DNA from 2 places in the Phreatobacter aquiterrae genome. Region 1 is predicted to be linked to the other one. Evidence: predicted binding sites of a transcription regulator. Region 1 holds the regulator's gene; the other holds the start of a gene.
The links. Region 1 encodes PhoB, which activates phosphate uptake and scavenging genes when phosphate is short. Its sites were predicted from a motif close to TGTCATNNANCTGTCAT; they were not measured.
Positions count from the first base shown of each region.

Region 1 (5,900 bases):
ACAGCGAATTGCTGGCCCGGCGCGCCGCGAGGCTGACCGATCTGACGGTCGAGGGTCTGATGGCCTCGCTGCCGGTTCCGGCGATCCTGCTCGATCCCAAGCTCACGGTGCGGACGTTCAACGGCCGTGCGGCCGATCTCGTGCCCGGCCTCCGGCGCGGCGAGCCCCTGACGCTGTCGCTCCGCGCTCCCGATGTCATCGAGACCGTGCGCCGGGCGCTCGCAAGCAACCTGCCGCAGACCGTCGACTATGCCGAGCGCGTGCCTGTCGCCCGCTGGTTCAGCGTCGAGGCGGCCCCGGTGGCGGTGACCTCCGAGGCGCGGGACGGGAGCCGTCCGGACTTCGTTCTCCTGTCGCTGCGCGACCTCACGGAGGAGCGACGGCTGGAGCGCCTGCGCGCCGATTTCGTCGCCAATGCCAGCCACGAGTTGCGCACGCCGCTGGCCTCGGTGGTCGGCTTCATCGAGACGATCCAGGGCCCGGCGCGCAACGACGTGCAGGCGCGCGAGAAGTTCCTCGAGATCATGCTGGCGCAGGCCCGCCGCATGTCGCGCCTCATCGACGATCTCCTGTCGCTGTCGCGGGTCGAGCTCAACGAACATGTGCGGCCCGTCGGGATCGTCGATCTCGTCCCGTTGCTCGCGCATGTGCGCGACACGCTCGGGCCCTACGCGCGCGGGCAGGATGTCGAGGTGGAGATCCGCAGTTCCATGCCCGTGCTGTCGGTGAACGGCGATCAGGACGAGCTCATCCGGCTGTTCGAGAACCTCGTGCAGAACGCGATCAAGTACGGCGCGGAGGGCAAGCGGGTCGACATCCTGATCGACCGCGAGGCTCGCGAGGGGCGGCGCGACGACGCCGTCGTGGCGATCCGCGATCATGGTCCCGGCATTCCGGCGGAGCATCTGCCGCGGCTCACCGAGCGCTTCTATCGTGCCGATGTGGCGTCGAGCCGGGAGAAGGGCGGAACCGGCCTCGGGCTCGCTCTCGTCAAGCACATCCTCAACCGGCATCGCGGCCGGCTGTCCATCGAGAGCGTGCCGGGCCAGGGCGCGATCTTCACGGTCAGGATCGAGGTGGCCGAGCCCGCCGACGGTGATGCAGGCACGGCATCCAACCCTCCCGCCTGATACCGCCAACAGCCGCCCTTCCAGGGGCCTGATCCGGTCTGAGTTGTCGCAACAGTGACAAGTGTTTGAATCGGGACGATATTCCGTGTCATCGATACGTCACGCGACGGGCATAGAACCGTCGCGGGCAAGGACTATCCAACGAGTCCCACCCGCCGTTTGCAGGAGCCTGGCATGACCGAACATACCGTGAGCGCATTCGAGAACGAGCTCAAGGGCCTGGCTCAGCGCATCGCCGAGATGGGCGGACTTTCCGAGCGGCAGATCGCCAGTTCCATCGACGCGCTGATCCGCAGCGACATGGACCTGGCGCACCGGGTGCGCGAGGCCGATGTGCAGATCGATGCCCTTCACCGCGAGATCGAGGAGACTGGCATCCTCATCATCGCCAAGCGCCAGCCGATGGCGATCGACCTCCGCGAGGTCGTCGGCGCCCTGCGGATTGCGAGCGACCTTGAGCGTATCGCCGATCTCGCCAAGAACATCGCCAAGCGCGTCATCGTCATGAACGGCGCGCTGTCGCTGCCGAAGGTCTCGGGCGGTTTCGACGCCATGGCGCGCCTGGCCCTCGAGCGCGTCAAGCAGGTGCTCGACGCCTATTCGCAGCGCGATGTGGCGGCGGCGCTGGAGGTCTGGAAGGCCGACGGCGACGTCGACGCCCTGTACAATTCGCTGTTCCGCGAACTGCTCACCTACATGATGGAGGATCCGCGCAACATCGGGTCCTGCACCCATCTGCTGTTCTGCGCCAAGAACCTTGAGCGGATCGGCGACCACGCCACCAACATCGCCGAGACCGTCTACTACATGGTCAACGGCGTGACGCTCACCGACGAGCGGCCGAAGCTCGACACGACGACCATGGTGTCCGTCGGGTCCTGACGGTTGCCGCGGGCAGAACCGGAAAGAATGCCATGACCGCACGCATCATGGTCGTCGAGGACGAGGAAGCGATCACCGTCCTCCTGCGCTACAATCTTGAGGCCGAGGGCTATCGCGTCGAGGTCGTCGGGCGCGGCGACGAGGCCGAGGTCAGGCTGCGCGAGGTCGTCCCGGACCTGGTTCTCCTTGACTGGATGCTTCCGGGCCTGTCGGGCATCGAACTGTGCCGCCGCATCCGCCTGCGCCCCGAGACCGAGCGCCTTCCCGTGATCATGCTGACGGCGCGCGGCGAGGAGGGCGAGCGGGTGCGGGGGCTCGCCACCGGTGCCGACGACTATGTCGTGAAGCCCTTCTCGGTGCCCGAACTGCTCGCCCGCGTCAGGGCGCTGCTGCGGCGGGCGAAGCCCGAGCATCTGTCCAGCCTGCTGAAATCCGGCGATATCGAACTCGACCGCGAGACGCGGCGTGTCCATCGCGCCGGCCGGGAGATCAATCTCGGACCGACCGAGTTTCGCCTGCTTGAGTTCCTCATGCAGTCGCCCGGCCGCGTCTATACGCGCGAACAGCTTCTGGACGGGGTGTGGGGCCGCGACGTCTATATCGACGAGCGCACCGTGGACGTACATATCGGCCGCCTGCGCAAGGCGGTGAAGCGGGGACGGGAGACTGATCCGATCCGCACCGTGCGCGGCTCGGGCTATTCCTTCAACGAGCGGTTCGCCGGGGTCGCGGCCTGACCGGCGTCACGCCTCGAGGCTTTCCTTCAGCAGTTCCAGTTCCAGCCAGCGATCCTCGGCGGCGGACAGTTCGCCCTGCGCCCGGGTGAGGGCGGCGGACGCCCTGTCGAAGGCGGCGCGGTCGCGCGCATAGAGCGCCGCATCGGAGAGGATCGCCTGCAGCTTGGCGATGTCACGGCCGAGCGCCTCCATGCGCCCCGGCAGGCTGTCGAGATCGTGCTTGTCCTTGAACGACAGCTTGCGCCTTGCGGCATCCGGCGCCCGGTCGCTCCGTTCCACCGCCGGGGTCCCGGGCCTTGCCGTCTTTTCGACGGTCCGCGCCGTCACGCCGGCGCCGCGCTGGGTGATCATGTCGGAATAGCCACCGGCATATTCGATCCAGCGGCCGGAGCCCTCGCTGACCAGAACCGAGGTGCAGACGCGGTCGAGAAAGTCGCGGTCGTGCGACACCAGGATCACGGTGCCGGGGAAGTCCGTGAGCATCTCCTGCAAGAGGTCGAGTGTTTCGAGGTCGAGGTCGTTGGTCGGCTCGTCGAGGACAAGGACATTGGCAGGGCTCGCGAGCGCCCGCGCCAGCAGCAGGCGGCCCCGCTCGCCGCCGGAAAGGACGCCGACAGGTGTGCCCTTCTGCTCGGGGGAGAACAGGAAGTCCTTCATGTAGCCGATCACGTGGCGGTTCTCGCCGTTGATCGTCACGTAGTCGCCGCGCCCGCGCGTGAGCGCCTCGGTGAGCGGCGTCGCGGGATCGAGCGCCTCGCGCTTCTGGTCGAGCGTCGCCATGGCGAGGTTTGTGCCGAGCACGATGGAGCCACTGTCAGGGGGCAGCGTCCCGGTCAGCATCTGCACAAGCGTCGTCTTGCCGGCGCCATTGGGGCCGACGATGCCGAGGCGGTCGCCGCGCAGGATGCGGATCGTCAGGTTGTCGACGATGGCGCGGTCGCCGAAGTGCTTGGAAATGCCGACCGCCTCGACAACGCGCTTCCCGGACACGTCGGCCTCGCTGACCGTCATCGCGACATTGCCCACGGCCTTGCGGTGCTCGCGGAAATCCTTGCGCAGGGCGTGCAGGTTGCCGAGGCGGCGGACGTTGCGCTTGCGCCGGGCCGAGACGCCATAGCGCAGCCAGTGCTCCTCACGGACGATCTGCCGGTCGAGCTTGTGCTGCTCCTTCTCTTCCTGCTCCAGCACCTCGTCGCGCCAGGCCTCGAAATGGGCGAAGCCCTTGTCGAGGCGCCGCGTCGTGCCGCGGTCGAGCCAGACGGTGGCGCGCGACAGCGTCTCGAGGAAGCGGCGGTCATGGCTGATCATGACGATGGCCGAGGACAGGCGCCGCAGCGTCTTCTCCAGCCATTCGATCGCCGGGAGGTCGAGGTGGTTGGTGGGCTCGTCGAGGATGAGGATGTCGGGTTCCGGCGCGATGGCATGCGCCAGCGCGGCGCGCTTGGCTTCTCCGCCGGACAGCGAGGCCGTGCCTTCCTCGCCGGTGAGGCCGAGGTCCTCCAGCAGCAGGCGTGCGCGATGGGCGTCGTCTCCGGGCCCAAGACCGCTCTCGACATAGGCGAGCGTGGTCGGGAAGGCGCTCAGGTCCGGTTCCTGCAGCAGATAGCGGATCGTCGCGCCGGGCTGGGCGAAGCGCGTCCCGGAATCGGCCTCGACGAGGCCCGCCGCGATCTTCAGCAGCGTCGACTTGCCGGAGCCGTTGCGACCGACGAGCGCGAGCCGGTCACCGGCGTCGACCGACAGATTGGCGCCGGTCAACAGCGGCGTGCCGCCGAAGGTCAGCTTGATGTCTTGCAGTTGAAGGAGCGGTGGAGCCATGCCGCGCCGTCTAGCATCCCGGCGGGCGGATGTGCACCCTGACAGCCGACGATTCTGTGCCGAGACCGTTCATGCGCATGCTGGTGATCTACTGCCATCCCTGTCCGGAGAGCTTCACCGCGGCGATCCGCGACCGGGCGCTGGAGGCGTTGGCCTCGGCCGGCCACGAGGTCCGGCTGATCGATCTCCACGCCGAGGGCTTCGACCCGGTCATGAGGTCGGACGAGCGGCGCGCCTATCACACCGCCGGACTGAACGAGGCGCCCGTCGCCGGCCATCTCGACCATCTGCGCTGGTGCGAGGGCCTGCTCTTCGTCTATCCGACCTGGTGGTACGGCCTGCCGGCCATGCTCAAGGGCTGGCTCGACCGTGTCTGGATCCCGCACGCGACCTTCACCATGCCCGACGGCGGCAAGCCGATCGGCCGGGTGCTGACGAACATCCGCTTCGTGGGGGCCGTTTCGACGCTGGGCTCGCCCTGGTGGTGGTGGCGGCTGGTGATGTCGGAGCCGGGGCGGCGGACGCTGCTCAGGGGCTTGCGGCCGCTGGTCGCGCCGCGCTGCCGCACGCTGTGGCTGGCGCTGCACCGGATGGATTCGGCCAGTGCCGACCAGCGGCAGGCCTTCCTCGACCGGGTGCGGCGGCGGGTCGCGACGATCCGCTAGAGCCTGTCCAGGCGAAGCGGTGACCGGTTCGCGTGACGACAATGCGTCTGCGTTAGAACAAAGCGCCTCAGTCGAACAGGCTCGACACGCTTTCCTCGCTCGCGGTGCGGGCGATGGCCTCGCCGATGAGGCTCGCGACGGAGAGGGTGCGGATGTTGCGGGCGACGCGCACGGCCTCGGTCGGCTGGATGGAATCGGTGATCACCAGTTCCTTCAGCTTGGAGGAGGTGATGCGCGACACCGCGCCGCCCGAGAGCACGCCGTGGGTGATATAGGCGGAGACGTCCTTGGCGCCGCGGGCCAGCAGCGCCTCGGCGGCATTCACCAGGGTGCCGCCGGAATCGACGATGTCGTCGACCAGGATGCAGCTCTTGCCCTCGACGTCGCCGATGACGTTCATCACCTCGCTCTCGCCGGGGCGCTCGCGGCGCTTGTCGACGATGGCGAGGAGGGCGTCGATGCGCTTGGCCAACGCGCGGGCGCGCACGACGCCGCCGACGTCCGGCGAGACGACCATGACGTCCTGGATGCTGCGGGTCTCGCGGATGTCCTTGGCGAGCAGCGGAGCTGCGAAGAGATTGTCGGTCGGGATGTCGAAGAAGCCCTGGATCTGCCCGGCATGGAGATCGAGCGTCATGACGCGGTCGGCGCCGGCGCGGGTGATGAGG
Region 1 covers NZ_JBJPHW010000012.1:18,392-24,291, reverse strand. Annotated here, with positions in the region: gene ACJ4V0_RS17290 (ATP-binding protein) at 1-1,130, shown strand, start outside; gene phoU (phosphate signaling complex protein PhoU) at 1,305-2,012, shown strand; gene phoB (phosphate regulon transcriptional regulator PhoB) at 2,045-2,749, shown strand; gene ACJ4V0_RS17275 (ABC-F family ATP-binding cassette domain-containing protein) at 2,756-4,567, opposite strand; gene ACJ4V0_RS17270 (NAD(P)H-dependent oxidoreductase) at 4,639-5,232, shown strand; gene ACJ4V0_RS17265 (ribose-phosphate pyrophosphokinase) at 5,300-5,900, opposite strand, start outside.

Region 2 (5,900 bases), on a different contig from region 1:
ATCGCACCGCCCCTGCAGCGGGCGGCCTGACAGGGCGGCGGCCCCCCGCCGCCAGCGGCCAGCTTGCTAGGGTGAACCAGGCAACCGGGGGAACCCTGGCGCTCATCGGGCGTTCATCCCTGTCGTGCCAAGCCATGGCTTGCGGCATGGGCATGTCCCGGCCGCAACGGTATAAGCGCACCCTCCCGCGCATGTCGACAGAGGCGTTCTCCCGCATGTTTCCGAAGCCGCTCGCCAGCCTGAAACCCAACACCGCCGCCTATGAGTCCCTGCCGATGGTCAAGCCGACGGGCTTCAGGGAATACGATGCGCGCTGGTTCTTCGGCGAGGAACTCAATCTGATGGGCGTGCAGGCCGTCGGCATGGGCCTCGGCACGCTGATCGGCCGCATGGGCGTGAAGCGCGAGATCGTCGTCGGCCACGATTTCCGCGGCTATTCGTCCTCCATCAAGATGGCGCTGGTCACCGGGCTGATGGCCGCCGGCTGCAAGGTGCGCGATATCGGGCTCTGCATGTCGCCGATGGCCTATTTCGCCCAGTTCGAACTCGACGTTCCCTGCGTCGCCATGGTCACGGCCAGCCATAACGACAATGGCTGGACCGGCGTGAAGATGGGCGCCCAACGCCCGGTCACTTTCGGCCCCGACGAGATGGGCGCCTTGAAAGAGATCGTCCTCGACGCCGATTTCGACCTGATCGGTGGCGGCTCCTACCTCTTCGTCGAGGATTTCGCCGCCCGCTACATCCGCGACCTCACCAGCCGCCCGAAGGTGACGCGCAAGCTGCGCGTCATCGCCGCCTGCGGCAACGGCACGGCGGGCGCCTTCGCGCCGCAGATCCTCGAGAAGCTCGGGGTCGAGGTCATCCCGCTCGACGCGGAGCTCGACCATTCCTTCCCGCGCTACAACCCGAACCCCGAAGACATGAAGATGCTCCATGCCATGGCGGTGGCCGTGAAGGAGCACGGCGCCGACGTGGCGCTGGGCTTCGACGGGGACGGCGACCGCTGCGGCGTCGTCGACAACCACGGCGAGGAGATCTTCGCCGACAAGATCGGCGTGATGCTGGCCCGCGACCTCTGCAAGGTCCACGGTCCCTCGCAGTTCGTCGTCGACGTGAAGTCCACCGGCCTGTTCGAATCCGATCCCGAACTGAAGCGGCTCGGGGCGACGACCGACTACTGGAAGACCGGCCACTCCTACATCAAACGTCGGGTGCGCGACCTCAATGCCCTCGCCGGCTTCGAGAAGTCCGGCCACTTCTTTTTCAACGCCCCGATCGGCCGCGGCTATGACGACGGCCTCGTCACCGCCATCGCCGTCATCGACATGCTCGACCGCAACCCCGACAAGTCGATGGCCGATCTTTACGCCGAAGTGCCGAAGACCTGGGGCTCGCCGACGATGTCGCCGAAATGCGCCGACGAGATCAAGTACGAGGTGGTCGACCGCGTCGTGAAGCGCTTCCAGGACATGCAGGAGCAGGGCGCGACGGTCGCAGGTTCGCCGATCACCTCGCTCGTCACCGTCAACGGCGTCCGCGTCGGAACGGCGGACGGCACCTGGGGTCTGGTGCGCGCCTCGTCCAACAAGCCCGAACTCGTCGTGGTGGTGGAAAGCCCGGCCTCGGAGGAGCGCATGCGCGCCATGTTCCACGCGGTGGACGCGGTGCTGCGCGAGAACCCGGAAGTCGGCGTCTACAACCAGACAATCTGAACGGCATCCTTCCGTTTGACGTCAGGTCTTCACCGGTCGTTAACCATGTGATGCGAGCTTTGCGACAGGTCCGAGGGGGTCAGTCGTGAAGCTCGTTTCCGTCAGCCAGAACATGCAGCGCCCGAACGGGCTCTCGGAGCTTGAGATCCTGCGGTCGGTCACCGCCGGCTTCGCCGCCTTCGGCAGCGCCGTGCGCGTCAGCGCCATTTCGGACGCCCAGAAGTCGAAGGTGCTGGCCGAACTGGCGGAAGCCTCGAACCGCATGATGGACGCGACCAACGCCTATCTCTTCGCGCTCGGCGAGGCCCACAAGGCCATGGATGCCGCTGCCGCTCGCGCTCCCCAGTTGAAGATTGCCGACTAACGGCCAGGTGGTGCGCCGGCTGCAGCGCCGCCGCGTCACCGATCCGTCGCGCTCCCGTCATCGCACTGTCGACCGGATGCGGCACCACGCCTCCTGACGCGATGACCGACGATTCGGCTAGAATCGCGCGAGGGGGTCCTCCATGACCGAGCCGGTCGCCAACATCGTCAATCCCTTCTCCCGTCACTTCAATCCGGCGCTGTGGGCCGACCAGGGCCGCCGGATCATCCCGATGATGCGCGCCTATGGCGGCATCCGTCAGCGTGAGGCGCGGTCAGCCCTGCCGCAGACCCTCGGCCGGCTCGGAACCCTCGAGGTGCGCCTCGCCGCCAACGCGGCCGAGGTGCGTCGTGCCCAGAAACTGCGCTGGCGTGTCTTCTACGAGGAGATGCAGGCCATTGCCGACGGCGCCTCGCGCCTCGCCCGCCGCGACATCGACGCATTCGACGCCATCTGCGACCATCTCGTCGTCATCGACCACGCCGTGACCGAGCGCCCGCCCTTCGGTGCCCCGCGGCCGGCCATCGTCGGCACCTACCGCCTGCTGCGGCAGGAGGTGGCGGACCGGCATGGCGGCTTCTACACCTCGGGCGAGTTCGACCTGTCCGGTCTGCTCGCGCGCCACAAGGGCAAGCGCTTCCTCGAGGTCGGGCGCTCCTGCGTGCTGCCGGCCTATCGCAACAAGCGGACGGTGGAACTGCTCTGGCACGGCATCTGGAGCTATGTGCTCACCCATCGCATCGACGTCATGTTCGGCTGCGCCAGCCTGGAGGGAACCGATCCGCGGCGCCTGTCGCTGGAACTGTCGTTCCTGCATCACCACGCGCGGCCGCCGGCGGAATGGGCGGCCTCCGCCCTGCCCTCCCGCCACGTCGCCATGGGCCGCCTGTCGCAGGACGCCATCGACATGAAGAAGGCGCTGCACGCGCTGCCGCCGCTCATCAAGGGCTATCTCCGGCTCGGCGCCTATGTGGGAGACGGCGCGGTGGTGGACCGGCAGTTCAACACGACGGACGTGCTGATCGTTCTCCCGGTCTCGGCCATCAGCCCGCGCTATATCGGCCATTTCGGCGCGACCGCCGAGCGGCACGCGGCGTGACGCATCCCGGCCCTGCCGTCCGGGGGACTTAACCGCTGGTGTCACGGTGCTATCGTTCCACCCAAGAACGATAGGAAACGCCTGCCATGTCCGATGCCCCTGCCCTCGGCCCCCGCCTTGCTGCCGATGGATCGGTGATCCCCGCGCCGATGAGCCGGCGCGTGATGAACCTCGCCGATCTCCTGCACGGCGCGGCCCGCCGCCTGCCCGACCGCCCCGGCCTCGTCTGGCGCGACACCATCTGGACCTGGAAGGACATGGCCGAGCGGGTCGATGCGGCGGCCATCGCGCTCGCCGCACGCGGCATCGCCAAGGGCGACCGCGTCGTCTGCCAGTCGCGCAACGGCAATGCCATGTTCGAGGCGATGTTCGCGGTCTGGACCATCGGCGCCATCTGGGTGCCGACGAACTTCCGCAACACGCCGCATGAAGTCGCCTACATCGCCCAGGCCGCGCGAGCGAAGGCGATGATCTGCGAAAGCATCTTCGCGGGCCACGCCGCGGCCGTGAAAGAGGCCGACGCCGATCTCGCCCTGACCATTTCCATCGGCGATGCCGATTTCGCCGCCGTGGAATGGGAGGGCCTCGTCGCCGAGGGGCGGTCCCGCGGCGCCACCTGTCCCGTCGCCGCCGTCGACTATGACGACCCCTGCTGGTTCTTTTTCACCTCGGGCACGACAGGCCGGCCCAAGGCCGCCGTGCTCACCCACGGCCAGATGGGCTTCGTCGTCACCAACCACCTCGCCGACCTGGTGCCGGGTACAACCGAGCACGACGCCTCGCTCGTGGTGGCGCCGCTCTCGCACGGCGCCGGCATCCATCAACTGACCCAGGTGGCACGCGGCGCGCGGACGATCCTCCTGTCCTCGGAGCGGCTGGACTGCGAGGAGGCCTTCCGCCTCATCGAGCAGCACCACGTGACCAACATGTTCACGGTGCCGACCATCCTCACCATGCTCGCCGGACACGAGGCCGCGGACCGGCATGACCATTCGAGCCTTAAGCACGTCATCTACGCCGGCTCGCCCATGTACCGCGCCGACCAGCAGATGGCCCTCGCCCGCCTCGGCAAGTGCATCGTGCAATATTTCGGCCTCGGCGAGGTGACCGGCAACATCACCGTCTTCCCGACCCGGGAGCACGACATGGACGACGCGGTGCAGGGACGCATCGGTACCTGCGGCTTCCCGCGCACCGCCATGGACGTGCGCATCCTCGACGATCCCGGGCTGGAGCTCGCGCCTTTCGAAACCGGAGAAATCTGCGTCGCGGGCCCCGCCGTCTTCGCCGGCTATTTCGACAATCCGGAGGCCAATGCGAAATCCTTCCGCAACGGCTTCTTCCGCACCGGCGATCTCGGCCACAAGGACAAGGACGGCTACGTCTACATCACCGGCCGTGCCTCCGACATGTACATATCCGGTGGCTCCAACGTCTATCCGCGCGAGATCGAGGAGGTGATCCTCACCCATCCGGCGGTCGCCGAGGTGGCGGTTCTCGGGGTTCCCGACCGGCGCTGGGGTGAGGCCGGCGTCGCCGTGCTGGTGGCCCGGCAGGGCGCGAGCGTCGCCGAGGGCGACATCCTGAGGCATCTCGACGGCAAGCTCTCCCGCTACAAGATGCCCCGCCAGGTCTTCGTCTGGGAGGAATTGCCGAAGTCGGGCTACGGCAAGGTGCCGAAGAAGCTCATCCGCGAGATGCTGATCGAGCGGGGCGAGGTCAGCGCGGAGGGGTGAAGGAACTCACCTCGACCGCACGTGCCACAATTTTCCCGCCAAGCCCGCTGATCGGAATGAGTTCGAGCTCGACGAGAGCTGAAGCAACCCAGCCTGGTGGGCTGCCGCTTGGCACGAGCGGTCCACCCACCTCGCGAAGGGTGAGTGCATCCAGGACGTTCGGGTTGTCAAAACGCGAGAGCTGGAGATCGGCGACGTCGGAGAAGCGAAATTCGATATGCAGGTGCTTAGAGGCCTCTGGGGCCACCATTGACAGGACGACGCGACACGAGGGTGCCGTCAGTTCAACAGAGACGACCGTCGCGTCGCCGAAGTTGGGTTCGCCGCCGAGCTGTCGCAGCAAGTCAGACCCGCCGGGCACTGAAGACCAAGGGATCGACGAGGCCGCCATTTCGCTCACCCAAACCGCGCCTTCAGCACCTCGAAGAGCGCGCGCGACGCCTGCATCTCACCGCCCACGGGCCGGCCGGGCTTCTCGGACGGCACCCAGCCATAGACGTCGGCATGCAGCCAGATCGCCGCCTTCTCGACGAAGCGGTCGAGATAGAGCGCTGCCGTGATCGACCCGGCGAAGCCGCCGGTGGTGACGTTGTTGAGATCGGCGATCTTGCTGTCGAGGCCGCTGGCATAGGGCTTCCACAACGGCAGCCGCCAGACGGGATCACCCACCGCAAGGCCGGCAGCCATCAGCTCTGCCGCCAGCGCATCGTCATGGGTATAGACCGGCGGCAGGTCGGGCCCGAGCGCCACCCGCGCCGCGCCGGTCATCGTGGCGAAGTCGGCGATGAGAGCGGGCGCCTCCTCGTCGGCCAGGGTGAGTGCGTCGCAGAGGACGAGTCGCCCTTCGGCATCGGTATTGCCGATCTCGACGGTGAGGCCCTTGCGCGTGGGAAAGACGTCGCCGGGCCGGAAGGCGGCGCCCGAGACGGCGTTCTCCACCGCCGGCACGAGCAGGCGCAAACGCACCGGTAATTTCGCCGCCATGA
Region 2 covers NZ_JBJPHW010000018.1:25,308-31,207, reverse strand. Annotated here, with positions in the region: gene ACJ4V0_RS20375 (hypothetical protein) at 1-30, shown strand, start outside; gene ACJ4V0_RS20370 (phosphomannomutase/phosphoglucomutase) at 216-1,715, shown strand; gene ACJ4V0_RS20365 (hypothetical protein) at 1,801-2,079, shown strand; gene olsB (l-ornithine N(alpha)-acyltransferase) at 2,222-3,178, shown strand; gene ACJ4V0_RS20355 (acyl-CoA synthetase) at 3,265-4,914, shown strand; gene ACJ4V0_RS20350 (hypothetical protein) at 4,898-5,257, opposite strand; gene ACJ4V0_RS20345 (leucyl aminopeptidase family protein) at 5,311-5,900, opposite strand, start outside.
Region 2: the regulator PhoB is predicted to act here: its motif matches at 2,135-2,151, upstream of olsB (l-ornithine N(alpha)-acyltransferase).